One region of the Tigheibacillus halophilus genome, then DNA from elsewhere that is predicted to be linked to it. Evidence: riboswitches for the same ligand, from Rfam matches in the RefSeq annotation. Region 1 holds a riboswitch; each other region holds the start of a gene.
What was found. A riboswitch is a leader RNA that binds a small molecule or an ion and turns the genes downstream of it on or off. The one in region 1 is predicted to bind S-adenosylmethionine.
Positions count from the first base shown of each region.

Region 2: linked by a shared signal. The riboswitch ahead of ACFSMW_RS13640 (5-methyltetrahydropteroyltriglutamate--homocysteine S-methyltransferase) and the one ahead of metK (methionine adenosyltransferase) in region 1 are both predicted to bind S-adenosylmethionine.
Region 3: linked by a shared signal. The riboswitch ahead of ACFSMW_RS18855 (OsmC family protein) and the one ahead of metK (methionine adenosyltransferase) in region 1 are both predicted to bind S-adenosylmethionine.
Region 4: linked by a shared signal. The riboswitch ahead of ACFSMW_RS07990 (methionine ABC transporter ATP-binding protein) and the one ahead of metK (methionine adenosyltransferase) in region 1 are both predicted to bind S-adenosylmethionine.

Region 1 is NZ_JBHUIZ010000002.1:43,954-49,555, reverse strand. It holds gene ACFSMW_RS00445 (C39 family peptidase) at 1-469, shown strand, start outside; gene asnB (asparagine synthase (glutamine-hydrolyzing)) at 506-2,416, opposite strand; gene metK (methionine adenosyltransferase) at 2,914-4,122, opposite strand; SAM riboswitch class I at 4,324-4,431, opposite strand; gene pckA (phosphoenolpyruvate carboxykinase (ATP)) at 4,742-5,602, shown strand, end outside.
Region 2 is NZ_JBHUIZ010000013.1:34,626-40,227, forward strand. It holds gene ACFSMW_RS13630 (glycoside-pentoside-hexuronide (GPH):cation symporter) at 1-1,299, shown strand, start outside; gene ACFSMW_RS13635 (M81 family metallopeptidase) at 1,322-2,752, shown strand; SAM riboswitch class I at 2,931-3,042, shown strand; gene ACFSMW_RS13640 (5-methyltetrahydropteroyltriglutamate--homocysteine S-methyltransferase) at 3,171-4,283, shown strand; gene ACFSMW_RS13645 (cupredoxin domain-containing protein) at 4,687-5,217, shown strand; gene ACFSMW_RS13650 (cbb3-type cytochrome c oxidase subunit I) at 5,230-5,602, shown strand, end outside.
Region 3 is NZ_JBHUIZ010000017.1:85,336-90,937, reverse strand. It holds gene ACFSMW_RS18865 (cytochrome c oxidase assembly protein) at 1-322, shown strand, start outside; gene ACFSMW_RS18860 (heavy metal translocating P-type ATPase) at 379-2,586, shown strand; SAM riboswitch class I at 2,710-2,820, shown strand; gene ACFSMW_RS18855 (OsmC family protein) at 2,994-3,446, shown strand; gene ACFSMW_RS18850 (LLM class flavin-dependent oxidoreductase) at 3,532-4,935, shown strand; gene ACFSMW_RS18845 (sodium:solute symporter family protein) at 4,940-5,602, shown strand, end outside.
Region 4 is NZ_JBHUIZ010000005.1:349,132-354,733, forward strand. It holds gene ACFSMW_RS07975 (M20 family metallopeptidase) at 1-288, opposite strand, end outside; gene ACFSMW_RS07980 (MetQ/NlpA family ABC transporter substrate-binding protein) at 303-1,169, opposite strand; gene ACFSMW_RS07985 (methionine ABC transporter permease) at 1,217-1,879, opposite strand; gene ACFSMW_RS07990 (methionine ABC transporter ATP-binding protein) at 1,869-2,894, opposite strand; SAM riboswitch class I at 3,037-3,142, opposite strand; gene ACFSMW_RS07995 (fumarylacetoacetate hydrolase family protein) at 3,446-4,066, shown strand; gene ACFSMW_RS08000 (alanine/glycine:cation symporter family protein) at 4,097-5,500, opposite strand.

The DNA of each region.
Region 1 (5,602 bases):
TGCCGAAGAAATCACCAAAAATCCTGCTGTCTACAAAGAAACAAAAAAAGGTGTGCGATTCGGAGACCCTAATACAGGTTTTGTCGGTGACATGTACAGCTTCTCTGAACCTGGCTATGGCGTTTACCATCGCCCTGTCGCAGAACTTGCCCGAAAATACGCTGGTGATCAGGTTAACGATATGACAGGAAAGGATTTCACATCAATCATCGAAGTTCTGAACGATCACCAGCCAGTATGGGTGATTATCAACGCTACATATCAAAAGCTGCCAAAAAATCAATTCACCACTTGGCATACAACATCCGGGAAAGTCAGTATCACAATGAGGGAACATTCAGTGCTTATTACCGGTTATGATGATCAATTCATCTATTTTAATGATCCACTGAACAAACAAGAAAAAGCACCGATTAAAGACTTCATCGCTGCTTGGGAACAAATGGGAAAACAGGCGATAGCATTATAATGCTATCGCCTGTTTTGGTTTGCCGCTGTTCTCAAATCATATAGTCTGATAGACTGATGGAATATCGTTTTCCAATTGACTTAACTCTTTGGCATCAAATTTTTTTTCAACAAAAATTTGATGCCAAAGCATGAACATCAGTACCGTCCATATCTTTCTGCTGTAGTCACCTTTGCCCTGGCAATGTGCTTCAAGCAAATCAAGCACATAATCTTTATGAAGCAAATGATCGGTATCACTTTCATGAATCAGCTGCTTGGCCCAGCCATTCAATTCACGTTTGAGCCAGTGGCGTATCGGGACCGGGAAGCCGAGCTTTTTCCGATCAAGTATATGGTCCGGTATGATTCCTCTCGATGCTTCACGCAAGATGCTTTTAGTTGTCCCATTGGCAATCTTCAAATCCACAGGGATTTCACTCGCTACGCGAAACACTTCTTTATCCAAAAATGGTACCCGTAATTCAAGTGAATTGGCCATTGTGGTACGATCGGCTTTCAACAGGATATCTCCTCGCATCCATGTATGAATATCGACGTATTGCATCTGATTGACCAACGGATATCCGGCAACATGATCAAACAGGTGGCCTGTAATTTGTTGGTAATCGACGCCTTCTTTATATGTTTTAAGCAAACGTTTTTTCTCGTCGTTTTCGAACATTTTTGCATTGCCGATGTAACGTTCACGCAAAGGAGTCGTTCCGCGCTGCAGAAAACTTTTCCCTCTGACTCCTTCCGGCAGCACCTCAGCCACTTTGGCAAGCAGGTTTTTCGCAGGAGACGGAATAGAGTCAAATACTTTCAGTGATTCCGGCTCGCGGTAGATATTATACCCGCCGAATAACTCATCCGATCCTTCTCCTGAAAGTACCACAGTTACATGCTTGCGAGCTTCTCTCGCAACAAAATAAAGTGGTACGCAAGCGGGATCTGCTAATGGATCATCCATATGCCACATGATTTTCGGCAATTTTTCCACATATTCTTCTGGCGAGATAACATAAGAGATGTTTTCTACATCAAGCTTATCTGCGGTTTCTTTAGCAACATCAATCTCGGAAAAACCTTCACGGGCAAATCCAACCGAAAAAGTTTTTATGTTCGGATTAAATTTTTTTGCCATTGCAACGATCAGCGTCGAATCGATGCCCCCGGACAAAAATGAACCCACTGGTACATCACTGCGCATATGCACATTGACACTATCATACATTACATCTTGAATTCGTTTTATCCATCCTTTTTTATCCATCAGCACTGGACGGAATTCTGCATGGAAAAAGCGATGGAACGTAATCGATTCACCTGATTTTTTAACAAAATAATGCCCTGGTTCAACCTTTTTAATACCGCTTGTCATAGACATTGGCTCTGGAACGAACTGGAAACTTAAATACTGCTGCAGGGCGTCCAAATTCACATTTTCTTCTTCAAGCATCATTGCTATGCTCTTTTTCTCAGATGCGAAATAAGTGCCATCAGCAGCCTCATGGAAAAACATTGGCTTGATTCCAAAAGGATCACGTGCGCCATAAAGTGTCTCGTTTTCTTTATCCCACACTAAAATAGAAAACATCCCACGCAAATATTGAAATGCATGCTGCTTATGTTTCGCAAACAATGCAGCAATGACTTCTGTATCCGAATCAGTCGCAAACGTATATCCTTCCTTCAGCAACTCTTCTCTCAATTCGATGTAATTGTAAATTTCACCATTAAAAATGAGCCATATTTTTTCATCGTCGTAGCTAAGGGGTTGTTTCCCACTGTCCAAATCGATAATGCTCAAACGGCGGAATCCGAACGATACGAACTCATCATAATAATATCCTTCATCATCCGGTCCTCTATGTGTAATGATATTGTTTTGATTTTCAAATTGCGTAATTTGCTCTTTAGTCGGCCTGGTTGGTTTGTTACGAATCATTCCGATAAATCCGCACATATTCTTTTTCCTCTTTCCTGCACTGTATTTATACTCTAAGAGGATGCTCAAAAAACACTTTGAAATGGCCCTCCCCATACTCCAACAGCTCGGTATTTTTGTTCTGGTTGTAAAGGAAGCTTCGTCAGCAATCCCGTGACGCAAGGGCAACCGACATCAGCAATACTATACAAGCCTTCACTCGATAAAGATCAGCTTGAACACCGTTGGTCATTTCCATTTTTTGAACACACACTTTAGAAAGTATATCATAAAACAATTATCTTTTCGATAGCTCTTTGGTTCAATTAATCACAATTATTTTCCGCCATTTCACGCAAGACCATTCAAGAGCTGACAATTTCCTTTTCCCTATTTTTTAACAATATGGCGGGAAACATGCATCAATTAAACAAAGAAAAAAAGATCATTCCCATCTTCTCTAAGCGAAATGGAAATAACCTTTTTTAAACGGATGATAGTGAACCTATCCGCTCGTAACGATGAGCCTGGCCGTTTTACTGTGAAACTTTTTCAGTAACAGCCTTCAGTTCTGAGATTTTATCTGTTTTTTCCCAAGGGAATAACACGTCAGTTCTCCCGAAATGCCCGTATGCAGCCGTCTTTCTAAAAATAGGCTGTTTAAGCTGTAACATCTGAATAATGCCCGCCGGGCGCAAGTCAAAAATGTCCCTCACAGCGGATACTAATGCTTCTTCACTTACTTTTCCAGTTTCAAAAGTATTGATTGCGATGGAAACCGGCTCAGCAACACCGATCGCATATGCCAGTTGAACTTCGCAGGATTTTGCAAGTCCGGCGGATACGATGTTTTTCGCTACATAACGTGCAGCATAGGCGGCTGAACGGTCAACTTTCGTAGCATCTTTACCACTGAAAGCGCCGCCCCCATGCCGTGCATAACCGCCATACGTGTCCACGATGATCTTACGTCCCGTCAGACCTGCATCCCCCTGCGGTCCACCTATGACGAATCGGCCGGTAGGATTAATGAAATATTTGGTATCTTCATCCAATAATTCAACAGGAACTATTGGATTGATCACCTTTTCTTTCAAGTCTCTTTCAATCTGTTCCGTTTCGATGTCAGGATGGTGTTGTGTCGAAATAACGATAGTATCGATACGCATTGGTTTATCATTTTCATCATATTCAACGGTTACTTGTGTTTTTCCATCTGGGCGCAAATAATCCAACACATGTTCTTTACGTACATCAGAGAGCTTTTTGGCAAGCTTATGCGCCAAAGAAATCGGTAAAGGCATCAGTTCTGGCGTTTCATCGCAGGCAAAGCCGAACATAAGCCCCTGATCACCTGCACCGATTGCAGCTATTTCTTCTTCAGTTTGTTTTCCCTGGCGTGCTTCGTACGCTGTATCTACACCACTGGCAATATCCGGAGACTGTTCATCGATTGCAGTCAATACCGCACAAGTTTCCGCATCAAAACCATATTTGGCTCTCGTATAACCGATTTCTTTGATTGTTTGTCTGACAATTGCTGGTATATCGACATACGTACTCGTAGTGATTTCTCCAGAAACAAGTACAAGACCAGTAGTTACTGTAGTTTCACATGCCACTCTTGCATTAGGATCTTTACTGATAATTTCATCTAAAATAGCATCTGAAATCTGGTCACATATTTTATCAGGATGCCCTTCGGTAACCGATTCAGATGTAAACAAACGACGATTTTTAGCCATAAGGCTAAATCCTCCCTTTAATATATGGTACGGAACTCCCCTTAGTATCAAGAGATTTAAATTACTTTTTTCATGTTTTCAATAAAAGCTTCATTCACTCTTTTGTATGTGCAGGCAGCTTTTTTATAGAAGATTCATGACGTGCTTTAAGGCAAATAAAAAACCCTTCCTGCCATGCCAGAGGAAAGGAAAAGCCTTTCGCTCTTATTGTTCAAGGAGTTAGCCCTTGCAACAGGTTAGCACCAATTCACGTAGGTGATGGTTGCCGGGTTTCATCGGGACTGTCCCTCCACCAGCTCTGAATAAGAGTATCCGCTCGGTACTAATGTTAACGAAATGAGCAAGAGCTGTCAACTTTTTACGACTTCTACATATATAGATAAAAAAATAATTTATTAGTATGGATTATTAATTTCAATGTGTTATACTAATATGCAGAAACATTACATTTGCCATAAACAGGAAAGAGAGCATATTTCTTATTCTATCGTTTGCGGACTTGTAATACCATTTTAACCTAATCTGTTGCAACAGCAACACATTCTGTGTCTGATCCTGATTATTACTTATCGAATGAATTTCTACACTACTAAAAAGGCAGGTTATCTGAATGATGAACATGATGGAAAGAACGTCTTTAGTGAACAAACTGTGCAATCATCCAAATTTGCATGAAAATTTGAGCACAGCCCGACTTGTTGAAAAAATCACTTCTACGAATGAGGGGGTTCTGACCTCCACCGGCGCAATAAGGGCCACTACCGGCAAATACACTGGACGCTCACCAAAAGACAAGTTCATCATCCGAGATGAATTGACCAGTAATCTGGTTGACTGGGGGCTTGTAAACCAGTCACTTGACGAATCAGTATTTGTAAAATTACTTCATAAAGTTGTTGCACATTTAGAAGGAAAAAGTGAGCTCTTTCGTTTCAAGGGCTTTGCAGGAGCCGACCCTGACTATCGCTTGCCCATCCAGGTAATCAATGAATTTGCCTGGCACAACCTATTTGCCAAACAGCTTTTCATTAGGCCTGATGAAAAGGAACTAATAGATCACGAGGCGGAGTTCACCGTGATTTCCGCACCGACCTTCAAAGCAAATCCGGAAGTGGATGGGACTAATTCGGAAGCATTTGTCTGTGTATCATTCAAACATCGCATTATATTGATCGGCGGAACAGAATATGCCGGGGAAATCAAAAAATCCATTTTTTCTGTCATGAATTTTCTTCTGCCGCAAAATGACATCCTAACAATGCATTGCTCCGCCAATGTCGGCCAGGAAGGTGATGTCGCTTTGTTCTTCGGGTTATCAGGCACAGGTAAAACAACGCTGTCTGCTGACCCATACCGAAAACTCATCGGTGATGATGAACATGCTTGGAGTCCACACGGTGTATTCAATATTGAAGGCGGATGTTATGCAAAATGTATCAATCTGTCTGCTGAAAAGGAACCGCAAATTTATAATGCTATC
Region 2 (5,602 bases), on a different contig from region 1:
ATAAGCTATGGTTATGGTGACGTTGCTTCTAATTTTGTTTGGGGGATGGTTAATAGTTACTTGCTATTTTTTTACACGGATGTCTTTGGTATTACTGCCGCTGCTGCGGGGACACTTTTTTTGGTCACACGCATTTTCGATGCGGTCAACGACCCGATCATGGGGATCATTGTAGATAAAACAAAGAGCAAGCATGGAAAAACACGGCCGTATTTATTATACGTAGCGATTCCCTTTGGTATATTGAGCATTATCACTTTCATCACTCCTGACTTGTCTGTCACTGGAAAGGTGGTCTATGCCTATATAACTTATGGACTGCTTGGGATTGTTTATACCATGATCAATATCCCATATGGGGCATTGATGCCGCTGATGTCAAGAAATTCCAAGGAAAAAGGCGAGTTGAATAGTTACCGGGCTATCGGACGGTCGGTAGGTGCCATCATTGTCGCCTCACTGACCTTACCGCTTGTGAATTTCCTTGGTGGGGGCAATCAACAGCTTGGGTTCCCTGTCGTCATGGGCATCTATTCAGTCATAGGTGTGGTATTTTTCTGGCTTACGTTTAAAAACTGCCATGAACGAGTGCAGACTGCCAAACCGGACCAAAAAAATCCGGAAATTAAAAAATCGCTTGTTCAAATGTTTAAAAATAAATACTGGCTGCTTGTATCCGCCAATTCATTTTTATGGTTCGTCAGAATGGGAATCATGAACGGCGTACTGATCTATTATGTCAATTATGTGTTGAAGGAGCCTAATATGGCACCATTTTATTTGACGTTGTTAAATATAGCAAACCTAGTCGGCGGATTCTTTGCACTATCGATCTTAAGAAAATTCAGCAGTCGTAATTCGAGTATGCTGATGTATGGATTAGCTGCTGTCCTGTTGGCATCGTTATTCCTAGTAGAAGGTCAATCAATGATTCTGTTTTCCATTATTTTCTTTGCGGCAAATGTACTGATTGGCTACGGAGACCCGGCCACACTGACCATGCTGGGTGATTCCATTGATTACCAGGAATGGAAATTCGGTACACGACCTGAAGGATTGCTTGTATCCAGCTACAGTTTTTCAACAAAATTCGGTGTTGCGATCGGTTCGAGTTTCCTCGCTTATGCCTTGAGCTGGGCAGGCTATGATCCGAATGCGATTACAGAAGGTGCGAAAACGATGATACGCACATTGATGCTCAGTTTGCCGATCCTGATCACTGTTTTACAAGTAATCATCTTGTATTGCTATAAATTGGACAAGCATCATGCAGATATTGTGAAAGATTTAAATCTATAATCAAGTAATGGGGGAATTATCAATGAAAATAGTTACTGGTTGTTTGTATCACGAAACAAATACCTTCAATCCATTTCCAACAACTGTAGATGACTTTGTTCTTGTTGAAGGCAAAGAGGTAGAAGAACGCCTTGCCAGTACAGAGGTATTTGAAAAAAATGGAGTAGAAATCATCCCAAGTATTTATGCTACAGCTTTATCATCTGGTATCGTAAAAAAAGAAGCATACCGGCACTTTGCTGACAAATTCATTTCCGTTCTTGAAAAACACAAGGATATCGATGGTATCTGGATGCATTTGCACGGTTCTATGGTAGTAGAGGAAATAGGATCGGGAGAGCTGGCATTATTGAAAGAAATCAGGCAGCACATAGGATATGAAATTCCGATTTCCTTGACACTTGATATTCATGGCAATTTGGCGGAGGATCTCCATGAATATGTCAATATCGTTTATTCTTATCGTACGGTACCGCATGTTGACCAGCCTGAAGTGGAGCGTATTTCAGCGCAGCTGCTGGTGGATGCGATTGCTCATCAAGCTAAGATCAGGCCATCTTTTAAAAGCCTGCCAATGATTATCCCTGGTGAGAAGGCTGTCGGAGCAAGTGAACCGTTACGCTCGATATTTAACAAATTAAAGGAACTGGAACAAATGGAAGGCATTATCAGCGCCAACTTTTTCATATGCCACGCCTGGAATGATACGGAAAATACCAGGTCATCCATCTTTGTAGTGCCAGAGTCTGAAGCATATAAAGCCCTTGCCGATAAAGTGACGGAAGAATTGGCAGCATTTGTGTATGACCGCCGCCACGAATTCGAATTTCAGGCAAAGGTTCTTGAGCCTGTTGAAGCAATCCAGCGGGCACTTGAAGGAGCATCCAAGCCTGTTTTCATATCGGATTCGGGTGATAACTCGACTGCAGGAGCACCAGGTATGAGCACGCTGCTCCTGCAAATGTTGAGAGACAGTGATTTGAAAGATAAAAAAGTATTGGTTTCCGCTGTTTATGATGCAGAGGCTTTTCAGAAGTTGAATGGTCATCAGATTGGGGAAAAGGTAGCTGTCAAGGTCGGGACAGATATGGATGAATACAGCAAGCCTGTCGAGTTGGAAGGTATATTGAAATCAAAAGGCGATCTGCTCGGGTATTTGAATGCTACAAATGATAAGGTAGGGGAAGTATGTACACTTTCCATAGGAAATCTGGATGTGATAATAGCGAATCGCGGCGATTCATTCATTACCATCAATCATTTCACTCGCGCCGGCGTCGAAATAGAAGATTATGATGTGATTGTCGTGAAACAAGGATATCTCTTCGATGAGCTAAGCGCCATTTCCAAGCTGGATATTTTAGCGATGACGCCTGGATCGACATACCAGCGAATTGAAAATATCGACTATAAAAATATTCCGAGACCTATCTTTCCGATGGAATTAGCTTGATCTGTTTCTTTTTTCACCGGTAGAACCATATAGACAGTGTGAGTCAAAAAGGATGTATACTCTGTTAAGAGGGCATCCTTTTTGACGATTAAAGGTAGCATATTTTTTAAAAAATAAAACCTAATGGTTGAAATTTTGGGGTGAACTGTTATGATAGATGAAACAATTTCATGAAAAGTTCTTATCCAGAGAGGTCGAGGGACTAGCCTAAAGACGCCTCAGCAACCTGTCCAGTGTCTGACGGACAAGGTGCTAATTCTAACAAGTGCTGCAAGCTTGGTAGATAAGAAGATGACGATCACTCTTCATTCCTTCTTATCGGGGGAATTTTTTATTTGCAGAAATGAAATATTTTGTAAAACAACTGCAGCTAAATAATGGTCAAACAAACCTAAATATTTAAAAGGAGCTGAAGAAGATGACAACAATACACACAGTGAAAAAGGCACCTTTTCGAGGGGAGCAAGTAGGCAGTTTTCTGAGACCGGAACGATTGAAGCAAGCTAGAAGCCAATTTGCCTCTGGGAATATCACCTCAGAGCAGCTGCGTGATATCGAAAATGAGGAAATTGTCAAACTGATTGAAAAACAGAAAGAGGCCGGCTTGCAAGCAATCACAGACGGAGAATTCCGCCGATCATGGTGGCATTTTGATTTTCTGGAAGGGCTGGAAGGTGTGGAAGGATTTGATCCGGATATAGGTCTGAACTTTGTCGGGATTGAAGCAAGAAATCGTTCTATTCGTGTGACAGGAAAAGTAGATTTTCCAGCCGATCATCCCATGTTAGCGCATTTCCGTTTTCTGAAGGAGCATACAGGACCAGATCATACTGCGAAGATGACAATCCCAAGTCCGAACATGCTGCTGCTGCGGGGAAGCATAGATGAAAACATCTATGAAAATATCGAAGCGCTATTGCCGGATTTGACGAAAACATATCAAAAAGCAATACAGGCATTTTATGATCTGGGCTGCCGATATCTCCAGCTTGATGATACTTCCTGGTCTTCTTATTTATCCGAAAAGGGCCGCACAGCTATTCGAAAGCTTGGATATATACCTGAAGACATGCAGGAAATTGCGGCGAAGGCGATTAATGAGTCATTGGCTGGGCGACCGGATGACTTATTGGTGACCATGCATATTTGCCGTGGAAATTACCGGTCACATTATTTTGCAGAAGGTTCTTATGATGCGGCTTCCAAAACTATTTTTGGGAAACTCGATGTGGATGGTCTGTTTTTGGAATTTGATGATGAACGTTCCGGCGGATTCGAACCATTACGTTACGTGAACCGGGATGATTTATATGTCGTGCTCGGCTTGATCACGACAAAAGTCGGAGAAATAGAAGACAAAGCTACCATCAAAAAAAGGATTCAGGAAGCCAGCGAATACCTGCCGCTGGAACAATTGTGTCTCAGTCCACAGTGCGGATTCGCTTCCACGGAAGAAGGCAATGATATCAGTGAGGGGGACCAATGGAATAAGATCCAGCACGTCATTGAAATTGCCAGGGAAGTCTGGTGATTTCTGAACGTAGGGATAGTAAAGTGTACCCTTTTAAAAAAAATAAATATCCAGCAAGCTTTCAGAAGATGATCTCTGTATTGAACAGGGGTCATCTTTTTTACATGCCGTTGATACTAGTAACGGCCGGCTCATACAAAATGGCCGAAGGATGATTCTTGAGGGGTATGTATTGCAGTGACTTGGAAGAAAAACAACAACCTGCATAGCTATAGAAAAACTACTCATCTGACATTTTATCACTGTGCAAATAGGGAAAATACGTTCGCCATATTTCCGTCATATTTCAGGACATTTCCAGTGATTTGTATCACAAATAGGATGGTTGCGTTTTCATATGTTGGAAGGGATGGGGAAGTTTCCTGAAAAAATGCATGATGAAAATGAAATGGAGGGGTGTTTTATGAGTGTGCAAACGGTTGCTTGGATTACCAGTTTGTTCTTTATGCTATTAATTACTGTTGTATTCGGTGTAGTGACGCTGAATGCATCCAAAGAAAGGGTACCATATGATCCGATTAAAAAGAAATGGTACAAAGCCCGAAAATTTTATGCAACCATGTTGGTTGTTTTCCTGTTTGCCATGACAATCCATACATTGCGTGATTTGCCTTATGAGATGCCAGTATATGGCCAGGGCAAAGAAGCGACTGTTGTGGATGTGGAAGCAATGCAATTCGGCTGGAATATGAGCCAGACGGAGTTCAAGGTCGGAGAGCCTATTGAATTCGATGTAACCAGCAAGGACGTCAATCATGGATTTGGCATCTACAATGAAGACAATCAAATGCTCGCTCAAACACAGGCGATGCCGGGATACACCAATAAGGTCTACATCACATTTGATAAACCAGGGACATATGAAGTACTTTGTCTGGAATATTGCGGACTTGGCCACCATTTGATGACCGGCAAAATTGTCGTAAAAGATTAGGGGGGATCGTATATGAGTGCAACGATGAATCAAATGACTTTAAAGCCTGTTGAACATAGTGAAATAAAAACACATAACAAACTGGTTAAAACTTATTTAATCATTGGCGGTTCTGTTATCGCGGCGATGGTTGTTTTTGGAGTTTTGATGCTTTTGCAGCAAGGCGGTGCCATTCAATTGTCATCTGCTGCGTTTTACCAGTTTTTGACCATCCATGGAACCGGCATGGTTGGGGCTGCTGCTTTGGCAAGTACCGCGTTGATGTGGTATTTTCTGACACAATATGTCTCCTTGTCTCCCAAAATTTTCATGACGAATTTAATTTTGTTCTTAATCGGGGTGGCAATGGTTGTCCTTGGTGTGTTTTCTTTTAAATATGCCAGTG
Region 3 (5,602 bases), on a different contig from region 1:
ATTACTCATGTGGTGGCCACTCGTTCTTCCTTCATACATTAACAAGAAAAGATATGCCTTCCTTAACGGTGCCCTATTAATGCCTTCATGTATGGTCTTCATTTTGGCTGCTTTCATGGGTGCAGGCAATAACCCGATGCTGACTCAATTGTCTGCTATGCTTTGCATGCCTGCAGATATGAACATTCAGCCCCTTCCTCCCCCTTTCAACACTGCCCTTGATCAATTTATCGCAGGGCTGATCATGCTGCTCTTCCATAAATTCGCCATCATGCTAACGGCAAAAATGGGCGAAGTTTATAAAAACAAACCACGGTTCTAAAAAAAGACAGTTATCATAAAATGGTTTCAATACAACGATAAGCTGGAGAGATTCCCATGGAAAAAACACAACAATTGGATGTATCAGGCATGCATTGTGCCGCATGTGCGATGCGGATCGAAAAAACAGTAGCCAAGATAGACGGCGTATCTAATATACAAGTGAATTTAGCGACAGAAAAAGGCAGTGTCACTTTTGAAGACAATCGTACAAATCTTGACCATATCATTGGCAGAATAGAAAAAATCGGTTTTAGCGCAAGAAAAGCAAATGATGACCGGGTTTCATCTGAGCAGGAAAAAGAAAAAGAATTATGGCGTCTCAAATGGCATTTCACATTATCATTATTATTGACTATCCCTTTAGCCTGGTCTATGTGTTCTCATTTAACGCAAGGAAGCATTTATGTCCCTGTTTTGTTCAACGATCCGATCTTCCAATTGATGATCACTATGCCTATCCAATTCATTATTGGACGACCTTTTTATGACCGGGCTTGGAAAGCCTTGCAGCACAAGAGTGCAAACATGGATGTTTTAGTTGTACTGAGCACCTCTGCTGCCTTCTTTTACAGCCACTATCTCACATTCACCTCGTTTTATACAGACCATTCATCCCAAAATATCGTTCTCTATTACGAAACAAGTGCTTTTATATTTACCTTTATTTTATTAGGAAAACGATTAGAAGCCAGTACAAAGGCAAAGACGACAGCATCCATCAAAAAACTATACGAATTACAAACCAATATGGCAACGGTGCTCAGCAACGGCATGGAAAAACGTATGGAGGTTTCGATTTTAGAGCCCGGAAATATCATTTTAGTGAAACCCGGGGAAAGAATTCCTATTGACGGACAAGTTCTTTCCGGGAGTTCCACTGTGGATGAGTCACTGCTGACAGGTGAGAGCCTGCCTACTGAAAAGGATGCTGGAAAGTATGTATATGCCGGCACTATCAACCATCATGGCTCATTGAAAATAATTGTAACGAAAGCCAAAGCTGATACAGCGCTGGCACAAATTATCCATATTGTGGAAGAAGCGCAATCTGAGAAAGCGCCGATCCAGCATATTGCAGATAGAATTACCGGCATCTTCGTGCCTATTGTTCTATTCCTCGCTTCCTGCACTTTTATCACTTGGTATATCGTGCTGGAAACAGGACAGTTCAATATCGCTTTAGAAAGAACTATTGCGGTATTGATCATTGCCTGTCCATGTGCTTTAGGACTTGCTACCCCGACATCTGTGATGGTTGGAAGTGGACGTGCAGCCCAGCACGGTATTTTGTTCAAAGAAGGTCAATTTCTGGAACGTCTTGCTTCATGTGATGTGTTCCTGTTTGATAAGACCGGCACACTCACCCAGGGCACACCGGAAGTGAGTGATATCTACGTAAATGGGATAACTAACAATCAACTGCTTCTTTATATGGGAGCACTGGAGAATGCAGCAAACCATCCACTTGCCAACGCAGTCGTGTCAGAAGCAAGAAAACATCACATGCGTCTGCCAGATGCCACAGCTGTCTCAATGCTCCCAGGTGCAGGAATAAAAGGATACGTTTTGAGTAAGCCAGTTTTCATAGCAAATCGGCGACATTTACAGGAAAAACAGCGATTTTCTAAAACAGAAGCTGATTTACTGAAAAAACTGGAGCATGAAGGAAAAACTGTCATGGTCTGTTTTATGGATGAAAAATTTGTTGGATTCATCGCTGTCACAGATCAGATAAGACCTCACGCAGCCAAAATAGTGTCAACGTTAAGTAAAAGGAAGTTCCCCGTCATCATGTTGACTGGCGATAATCAGTTTGCCGCAAAACAGGTCGCGGGCAAAACAGGTATTAGACATTTCCAGGCTGAAATGACACCACAGGAAAAGTCTGCCGTAATCAAACAGCTGCAAAAGGAAGGACACACTGTTGCAATGGTTGGAGATGGGATGAATGACTCGCCGGCACTTGCAGTTGCTGATGTTGGCATTGCCATTGGAGCAGGTTCAGACATTGCCCTGGATGCGGGCGGGGTCACGATAGTCAATGATGATTTACTGCAGCTGACAGACGCTGTTGCTATCAGTAAAAAAACAATGAAGAACATTAAACAAAATTTCACTTGGGCCTTTCTCTACAATATCCTGATGATCCCCTTGGCAATTGTCGGGGTTATGCCACCATGGATTGCCGCCGCCGCGATGGCGTGCAGTTCTGTCACCGTCGTATTGAACGCACTCAGACTGAAAAAAGTGAAACTGGACTAAATCTTGTTTGCATCTCCAGTGTGGAAAATGGAAGGTGTAGCTTTACATTTTTTTCAAAATTGGTTGACAGTTATTTTTTTTGTGATAAGATTGCTTATAATCAATTAAATAGCACATATTTGCTTCTTATCAAGAGAGAGGGAGGGACTGACCCTGTGAACTCTCGGCAACCGAATCTCACAACAGATTACGGTGCCAAATTCAGAGAAATGCCCAGCATTTCGCAGATGAGAAGGTTTGCGCAAAAAGAAATTATTTTTGTGGACCCTTTTCCAATGCGGAGAAGGGTCTTTTTGGTACAAGAAAAGAATTTAAGCTTCACCCTGTTCACTAGCTGTACGCCTAGCAATGTCACGAAGAGTAGGAAAAAGTAAAAGTTTCGCAAATTGAAAGGAGAAGAAAACAGTATGGCAAAACAAACATTCACCGCAACAGCAACCTGGAAGGAGAATCTATTAGTAGAAACCGAATCACGGGGACACCGCATTCTCATCGATGAACCACAAGAGCTCGGAGGCTCAGACAAAGGAATGAATCCTGTAGAAGTAGTCTTATCAGCCTTAGGCGCCTGCCAGGCCATCGTGGCTCGGACTTACGCCTCACAATTCGGTATTGACTTGAAAGGCTTCAGGGTAACAGTTGAAGGTGATCTGGATACGGACGGATTTCTGAATAAATCGAATGTCAGACCGGGTTTCTCTAACATTCGTTACATTTTTCATATTGATACAGAGGCACCAGCAGAAAAAATCAGTGCTTATCAAGAGTTTATCGAGACTCATTGCCCTGTAGGTGATACACTTGCCAATCCGGTTGCATTAAAAGCATCCCAGGTTATCGTAGAACATCCAACCTATTAACAACGATGCATCATCATCATTGTGGCTAACCACAGTATTAAACCAACTAAACCTATATATTTAATCAAAAATAAAGGAGTCTTGCATAATGACTAAACAAATTCATTTAAACGGTTTTATCCAACATTCCCCTTCCCCACATTCGACTGGATTGTGGAAACATCCAAAGGATCAAGGAACAAACCATCATCGTATTTCTTATTGGACAGAAGCGGCTCAAATTCTCGAAAAAGGAAAGTTCGACGCCATGTTTATTGCTGATGTTCTCGGCACATACAGCGTCTATCAAAACAGCTTCAAACCCGCGGCCCAGCATGCTGTGCAATTTCCTGCCCACGATCCGGTTTTACCTATTTCTGCAATGGCTGCAGTTACAGAAAATCTTGGTTTTGCAGTAACGATATCAGCTACCTATGCACAACCATATGCTCTTGCAAGGCAGTTGTCTACACTTGATCACCTATCCAAGGGGCGAATTGCATGGAATATCGTGACTTCTTATTTGGAAAGTGAGGCTACTAACCTGGGATTGCCGCAACGTCTCCCCCATGATTTACGTTATGATCGTGCTGACGAATTTCTTGAAGTAGTATACAAATTATGGGAACAGAGTTGGGAAGACGGCGCAATCATACTGGATCAGGAAAGCGATACATTTGCCGATCCCGAAAAAATTCATGCAATACATCATGAAGGAGAGTTCTTTCATGTACCTGGCCCCCACCTGGTTGAGCCCTCCCCACAACGGACACCGGTTCTATTCCAGGCCGGTGCATCACCACGGGGAAGAGATTTCGCGGCAAAACACGCAGAGGGTGTCTTCATTAAAAATCACTCTTTGGAGGCGGTCAAAGCGTATACTGCCGATCTTAGGCAACGTACCCGCAGGCAAGGCAGGCAGCCTGAAGACATCAAGATATTCCCCATGATCCTGCCAATTGTCGGTTCCACAGAAAAAGAGGCCTACGAAAAATATGAAGAACTGACAAACCATGTCAGCTATGAAGGTACGCTAGCGCTTTTATCGGGACATACCGGCATTGATTTTTCAACATATGACCCAAATCAGTACATCGAAGAAATGAAAACAGAAGCAGTACAAGGAAATTTGGATTTATATGCAAAAGATCCGAAAAAAAGATGGACATTACAAGAAGCAGTTAAAAATCACGGACTTGGCAATGGTACTGTAAAATTTATCGGCACACCAGAACAAATTGCCGATCAAATAGAACAGTGGGCTGATGAGGGGGATGCAGATGGCTTTAATATTGCCCAAGCATATTCTCCAGGGACCTTCCAAGAATTCGTGGACCATGTCGTGCCCGAACTGCAAAAACGCGGAATTTACCGGACTGAATATGAAGCTGGTACATTACGGGAAAATCTATATGGTAAAGGTTCAGTCCATCTGCCATCTAGTCACCCAGCAAAGAAAACCCGCATTTCAACAGGCAATAAAACTTTAACCACAATAAGAGAGAGTTGAGGACATGGAGACAATCAGGCTATACACATGGATAGGTTTCGTTATTTTTGTCATCGTCATGATCGGTATTGGTTTTGTTTCCGGAGGTAAAACAAAAAGCATCAGTGATTTTGCTATCGGCGGAGGAAAACTTGGCCCATACTTGCTTGGGCTTTCCTTTGCCGCTACCTATCTAAGCGCCGCTACATTTTTGGGATACGTCGGCTGGTCCCACGAATGGGGTTATGCTAATCTATGGTTATTTTTGGCTATCATAGGCGGAGGTCCGATTGGTGTGCTCATGGTTGCCAAAAGAGCACGTGCAATCAATACTACACAAAAATCCCTATCCTTGCCAGACTGGCTTGGTGATTTTTACAAGAGTGATATCCTGCGGACAGGAAGTGCATTCATCCTGTTATTTAATATTTTTTATATTGCCTCGCAATTTGCAGCCGGAGCACTCGTTTTTGAATATTTACTTGGTATGTCTTATGATACAGGATTGATCGTTATTGCAGCCACATTGATTTGCTATGTATTCGCCGGTGGTGCTCTAGCAGATGTATACACGGATGCCATTCAAGCCATCCTGATGGCTTTAGCAGGGATTGTCGTGTTTTTATCCGGCATTATTCATTTTTGGAAAGGCAGTGTACATGGAACATTTGCCAACATTACTGAAAAT
Region 4 (5,602 bases), on a different contig from region 1:
AGCATGGCCTAAACCGGGAAGTGCATCATATTCAGCCAGATAAGCGACAGTCGTTCCTGGCTTGCCACTGTCTTTTATAGCGAAGAAAGATGTTTCATGGCCTGCTACAGCTGTCTGTACATCGAACCCGGCATTTTTTAGCAGTGTCACATGTTTTTCGCTGGCATAAAATTCCTGGTTTCCAATTTCCGGGTGTTCGTGTATGTCGTGGCTGGTTTGAATATACAAATCACGGTTGTCTGTAATCGATTGATAAATAACATCTCTTGTTTCAGTTGTGATGGTCATTATAATACGCCCCTTTATTTAACTAGTTTTTGAAATTCCTGGTCTAATTTGTCTTGCGGCACTACCTGCAGGATGGAACCGCCCTTTGTATCCTCTGTGATGGCTTTCTTCACATCATCTTCCTGGTACAGCTCCACAATGCGTTTATAAACCTTATTATTTTTATCTTCTTCGCGGGCTGCGATCAGATTCACATATGGAATGGAAGCATCATCCTTAGCTGACTCTTTGAATATAGGATCCTTCGCAGGTTCAAATCCAGCCTGACCGGCAATTCCGTTATTGATCACCGCTGCAGCCACATCTTCCAGGGAACGTGGTGTCTGCTGGGCTACCATTGGTGTGATTTTCAAGTTTAATGGATTTTCAGCAATTTTATCCGGTCCATCAAACAACCCGAAATCAGTATCCAGTTTAATCAATTTCGCTGCCTCCAACAGCTTCAACGCACGTGCCTGATTGGTCGGATCGTCAGGAACAGCGATCTGATCACCTTTCTTCACGTCGGAAAGCTCTTTGATTTTTTTGGAATACAGACCAAGCGGTGCAAACTGAGTAGAGCCGATCGGTACGATGTCATTGCCGCTTTCTTTGTTATACTGTGCCAGGAAAACAAGCGTCTGAAATGCATTTAAATCGATATCCCCCTGTGCCAATGCGTTGTTTGGCAGGGTGTAATCTTCAAATTCTACCAGTTCAATGTCAATGCCTTCTTTTGCTGCTTTTTCTTTCAAAATTGGCCACTGGGCGCCATCGGATCCATTCACACCAATTTTTACTTTGGTGTTTTCTTTTGCACCGGCTTTGTCCTTGGAGTCATCGCAGGCAGCAAGTGCAGCTGCCAAAATGACGGCTAAAAAAAGTAAACTGAATTTTTTCATGTGAATTCTCCTCGTTAGTTTGTATTTTTCTATGTGTGTGACATGTGCTATCTTCTCATGAATTTTTTGGATAACGTGTTCCCAACCCACTGTGCCAGCTGGACGAGTACGATTAAAATGATGACTGTCACCAGCATGACACTACTGTCAAAACGTTGGTATCCATATGTCATGGCCAAGTGGCCGAGACCGCCGCCGCCAACCGTTCCTGCCACAGCAGAAAAGTCGATCAGGCTAACCGAAATGAAGGTCAGTCCCAATATAAGTGGACCTAATGCTTCAGGAATTAAGACGGTAAAAATAATTTTTAGCGGGCTTGCTCCCATTGCCTGTGCAGCTTCGATCACGCCTGGGTCAATACTGACCAGATTGTTTTCAACTACCCGGGCTATGGAAAAGCTGGCAACGATCGTCATCGGAAAAATCGCTGCGGTTGTTCCGATAGTGGTACCGACCACTAACCTTGTCAACGGAGAAATGGCAACAAGGAAAATGATGAATGGAATCGGCCGGATGATATTGATCAGTATGTTCAGCACCTGAAATACCCATTTATTTTCCAAGATGTTCTTTTCCCGTGTGACGAATAGCAGCAGGCCGATTAAAATGCCGATGATCGATCCAAATAGTAGCGTGAAAATGACCATGGTGAGCGTTTCACCAGTAGATTCTGTCACCCGTGGCCAAAATGTTGTCCAATCAACCTTCAAGATCAGTCACCTCCTCGATATCTACTAATTGTCTTAGTTCATTCAGTGCGTCATGAATGCGATCGGCATCCCCGGCAAATGAGATGAGCAGATTGCCGAAAAGCTTCTCCTGAAGCTCTTTGACTGAACCGTACACGATATTGAAATGAATGTAATGCTTTTGCGTCACTTGGGAAAGTACGGCATCGTTGGTAATACTGCCTTTGAAAAGAACCCTGTATAATTTCTTACCGCCTTTGGCCCTCCAGTCCTGCAAAATATGCGGTGACGGCAGATCCTGTTGGACGGATTGTATAAAGCGTTGCGTCGTGCTGTGCTGCGGGTCAGTGAATACATCAAATACATCGCCGGTTTCAATTACCTGGCCGTTTTCCATGACGGCCACCCTGTGGCAGATGGATTGGATGACATACATCTCATGCGTGATCAGCAATATGGTAATACCGAATTCTTTATTCACCTTTTTCAGCAGCCGGAGAATTTCAGCAGTAGTCTCCGGGTCAAGTGCCGACGTTGCCTCATCACATATAAGCACGTCAGGTGATGTCGCAAGCGCTCTTGCAATGCCAACTCGCTGCTTTTGTCCCCCAGATAACTGGTCTGGATAATCCGTGGCCTTGTCAGAAAGACCGACGAAACGCAACAGCTCATTGACTCGCTCCTTTATTTTCGCTTTTGTCCAGCCAGCAAGCTTTAACGGATAGGCGATATTCCCCGCAACTGTCCTGGATTGGAAAAGATTGAAGTTCTGAAAAATCATCCCGATATTGCGTCGCCTCTGACGCAACTCTTTCGGTGTCAGCGTGCTGATATCCACTCCATGTATGGTAATAGTTCCCTTCGTCGGGCGCTCCAGCATATTGACCAGCCGCAGTAAGGTACTTTTACCTGCACCGCTGAAACCGATAACGCCAAATATTTCGCCTTCCTCGACTGTCAGCGTCACATCGCGGACTGCTTGGACTTCCCGTTTTTCCAGGCGGAATGTCTTGGAAACATTCTCGAATGCGATCATATGTATAAACCTCCTGATGTTTACTCCTCCTCACAAACAACGGGTGTCAGCAATCTGGCTTTCTGCAGAAAATAGAAGAGCCCCCTTTCCTTATCGTGACAGATAAGAAAAGGAGGCTCTTCAATTATGAAAAACAATCCGGTTCTCATCTTTCAAGCATGTATGCTTGTAGGAATTGGCACAGTATTCAAATTGAACCTGTTGCCGAAACGTCATAGGGCCCATCCCTCGGTTTCTCTTGATAAGAAATTGTGTTGCTATGTAGTTGTTGTTGTAAGAATTGAGATTAATATTATCTCAATCCGCAGGAATTGTCAAATACTTTTTAAAAAATATTGTTTTGCAAAAGCCAAAGCTGTGTTTGGAAGGTCAGGCAACTTTATGTCAGCTGCTTCGGTGTCCCCTCCATTGATATATTTTTCACTATAGGAATTTCTTTGCAGATACATATAGCCTGTGAGGGTGAAAATTCCATAAACTAGAAGGGCCGTGTTAATATAGCATTAATACAGAGACTATAATTGATAGGGAGTGGGAAGGGTGTGAAGAAAATGACTCAAAATATTTTTTGCATTGGCCGAAACTATGAAAAGCATATAAAAGAGCTGCACAATCAACGTTCAGATAAACCGGTTGTTTTTTCAAAACCGACACATGCCTTGGCTGCAGCAGATGGACAATCAATTGCATTGCCATCGGGCCAGGGGGCTGTTCATTATGAAACGGAATTGGTTATCAAGATGGGGAGAGATTTTGAACCAGAAATGCAAGTAGATGATTTGGTCGATGAAATGGCAATAGGCTTGGATCTGACATTACGAGATGTCCAGCAGAAACTGAAGGAAAACGGGCATCCTTGGCTGCTTGCGAAAGGTTTTCCACAATCGGCTATCATCAGTGACTTTTTTTCGTTTCCAGGAGTGGAGCAGTGCAACGAAAAAACATTTTCTCTCCTGCTTAATGGGATAAAAGTGCAAGAGGGATGTATTCGTGACATGATTTTTGATTTGGATGAACAAATCCGCTATATTGCCAGCCATTTTGGGCTGAAAGCGGGAGACATCATTTTCACAGGTACACCGGCAGGGGTCGGTCCGCTAAGTGACGGTGACCAGTTGGTTTTCCTGTGGGATGACACAGAAGTCGGGTCATGTATTATCGTTTTGCGTTGAGGAAAGCCAAGGGGACAGCCCCCTGGCTTTTTATTCTGCTTTCTGTTTTTCCGCAAACAGGCTGATAACGGGTTCATGGTTCTTGTGCCTGATGACGCGATCGACATAATCTTGCGTGATGTCTCGTACTTCTTTATTCAAGAGCAGCAGAGGAACCACGTTGATTAGCGTGATGGCCGCAAGCAGCAAGTCCAGAAATTGCCAAATCAACTGCAGCCCGCCAATGGCTCCTATGAAAACGGCAATGAGATATATAAAACGACTTGTTTTGGCGGCCTTGAGTCCAAACAAGTATTCTACTTGCTTTTCACCGTAAAAGATGATGACCATTACTGTCGTGATGACGAACAAGAAAAGGAAAACGGCTATAAACAAGCTGCCGTAAAAATCTCCCACAATGGTTGATAAGGCGATATCCACCATGCTGGAAGCCTTGGAAGGAGCCACATCCCGCCAGGCACCTGTGGATAATACAGCAAATCCTGACAGCGAGCAGATGACGACAGTATCTATAAAGACACTTAACATTCCCCAAATTGCTTGTTTGGAAGGGTGGTCTGTTTGTGCTGCGGAATGAGCAAAAGGTGCTGTTCCCATTCCAGCTTCATTGGAATATAGACCGCGGGCGAGTCCCCAGCGCAGCGCGCCAGCAATACCTGCACCAGCGAACCCGCCGGTTGCTGAAATCGGAGTAAATGCATGGCTGAAGATAAGTGCGAACATCTGTGGTACTTGATCATAGTTCCAGATGACCACTGTCAACGTTGCGATGATGTATGTCAGAATCATGAATGGAACTAATTTATCGGTAACTTTTCCGACTCGTTTGATCCCCCCAACCACGATGATCCCTATTAAAATGACAAGAAAAATACCGACAATAACTTTATTAAAGCCAAATGCGCTTTCCAATTGTGTAGAAATGGAATTGGACTGCACCATCGTACTTGCGAAGATTTCCAGCATTAGAAAAAAAGCGAAAAGGTTTGCCAATGGTTTCCAGCCAAGTCCCTTTTTAATATAGTACATCGCACCTCCGACCCATTCACCTTCCTTGTTTTGTTCTCTATAGCGAAGACCAAGGACAATTTCGGCATATTTTGTCGCCATGCCAATGAGAGCGACTACCCACATCCAAAAAAGCGCACCAGGCCCCCCAAGCGCAATGGCTATCGCTACACCGACAATGTTCGTTGCGCCTGCAGTGGTCCCCAGACTCGAGGTAAAGGCCTGAAAAGGAGTGATGGTACCTTCTTTTTTATTACGGTGGAACATTTTCCCTATCGTATTGCGAATGATGTGTGGAAAAAAACGAAATTGGAAAAATTTCAGTCTGATCGTATATAGAAGGCCAGTAAAAATCAAGAACATGGAAACAATATATGTCATTAAAAAATCCGATACATGTGATACGATGCTTTCAAAAGCAACCATTTTTCACTTCTCCTCCAATGGACGTAAATTACTATTCCATACCTTGAAATCATTCATTTAAAACGTCCAATCGAACCGCTGATAAACAGGTGAATGAATCTG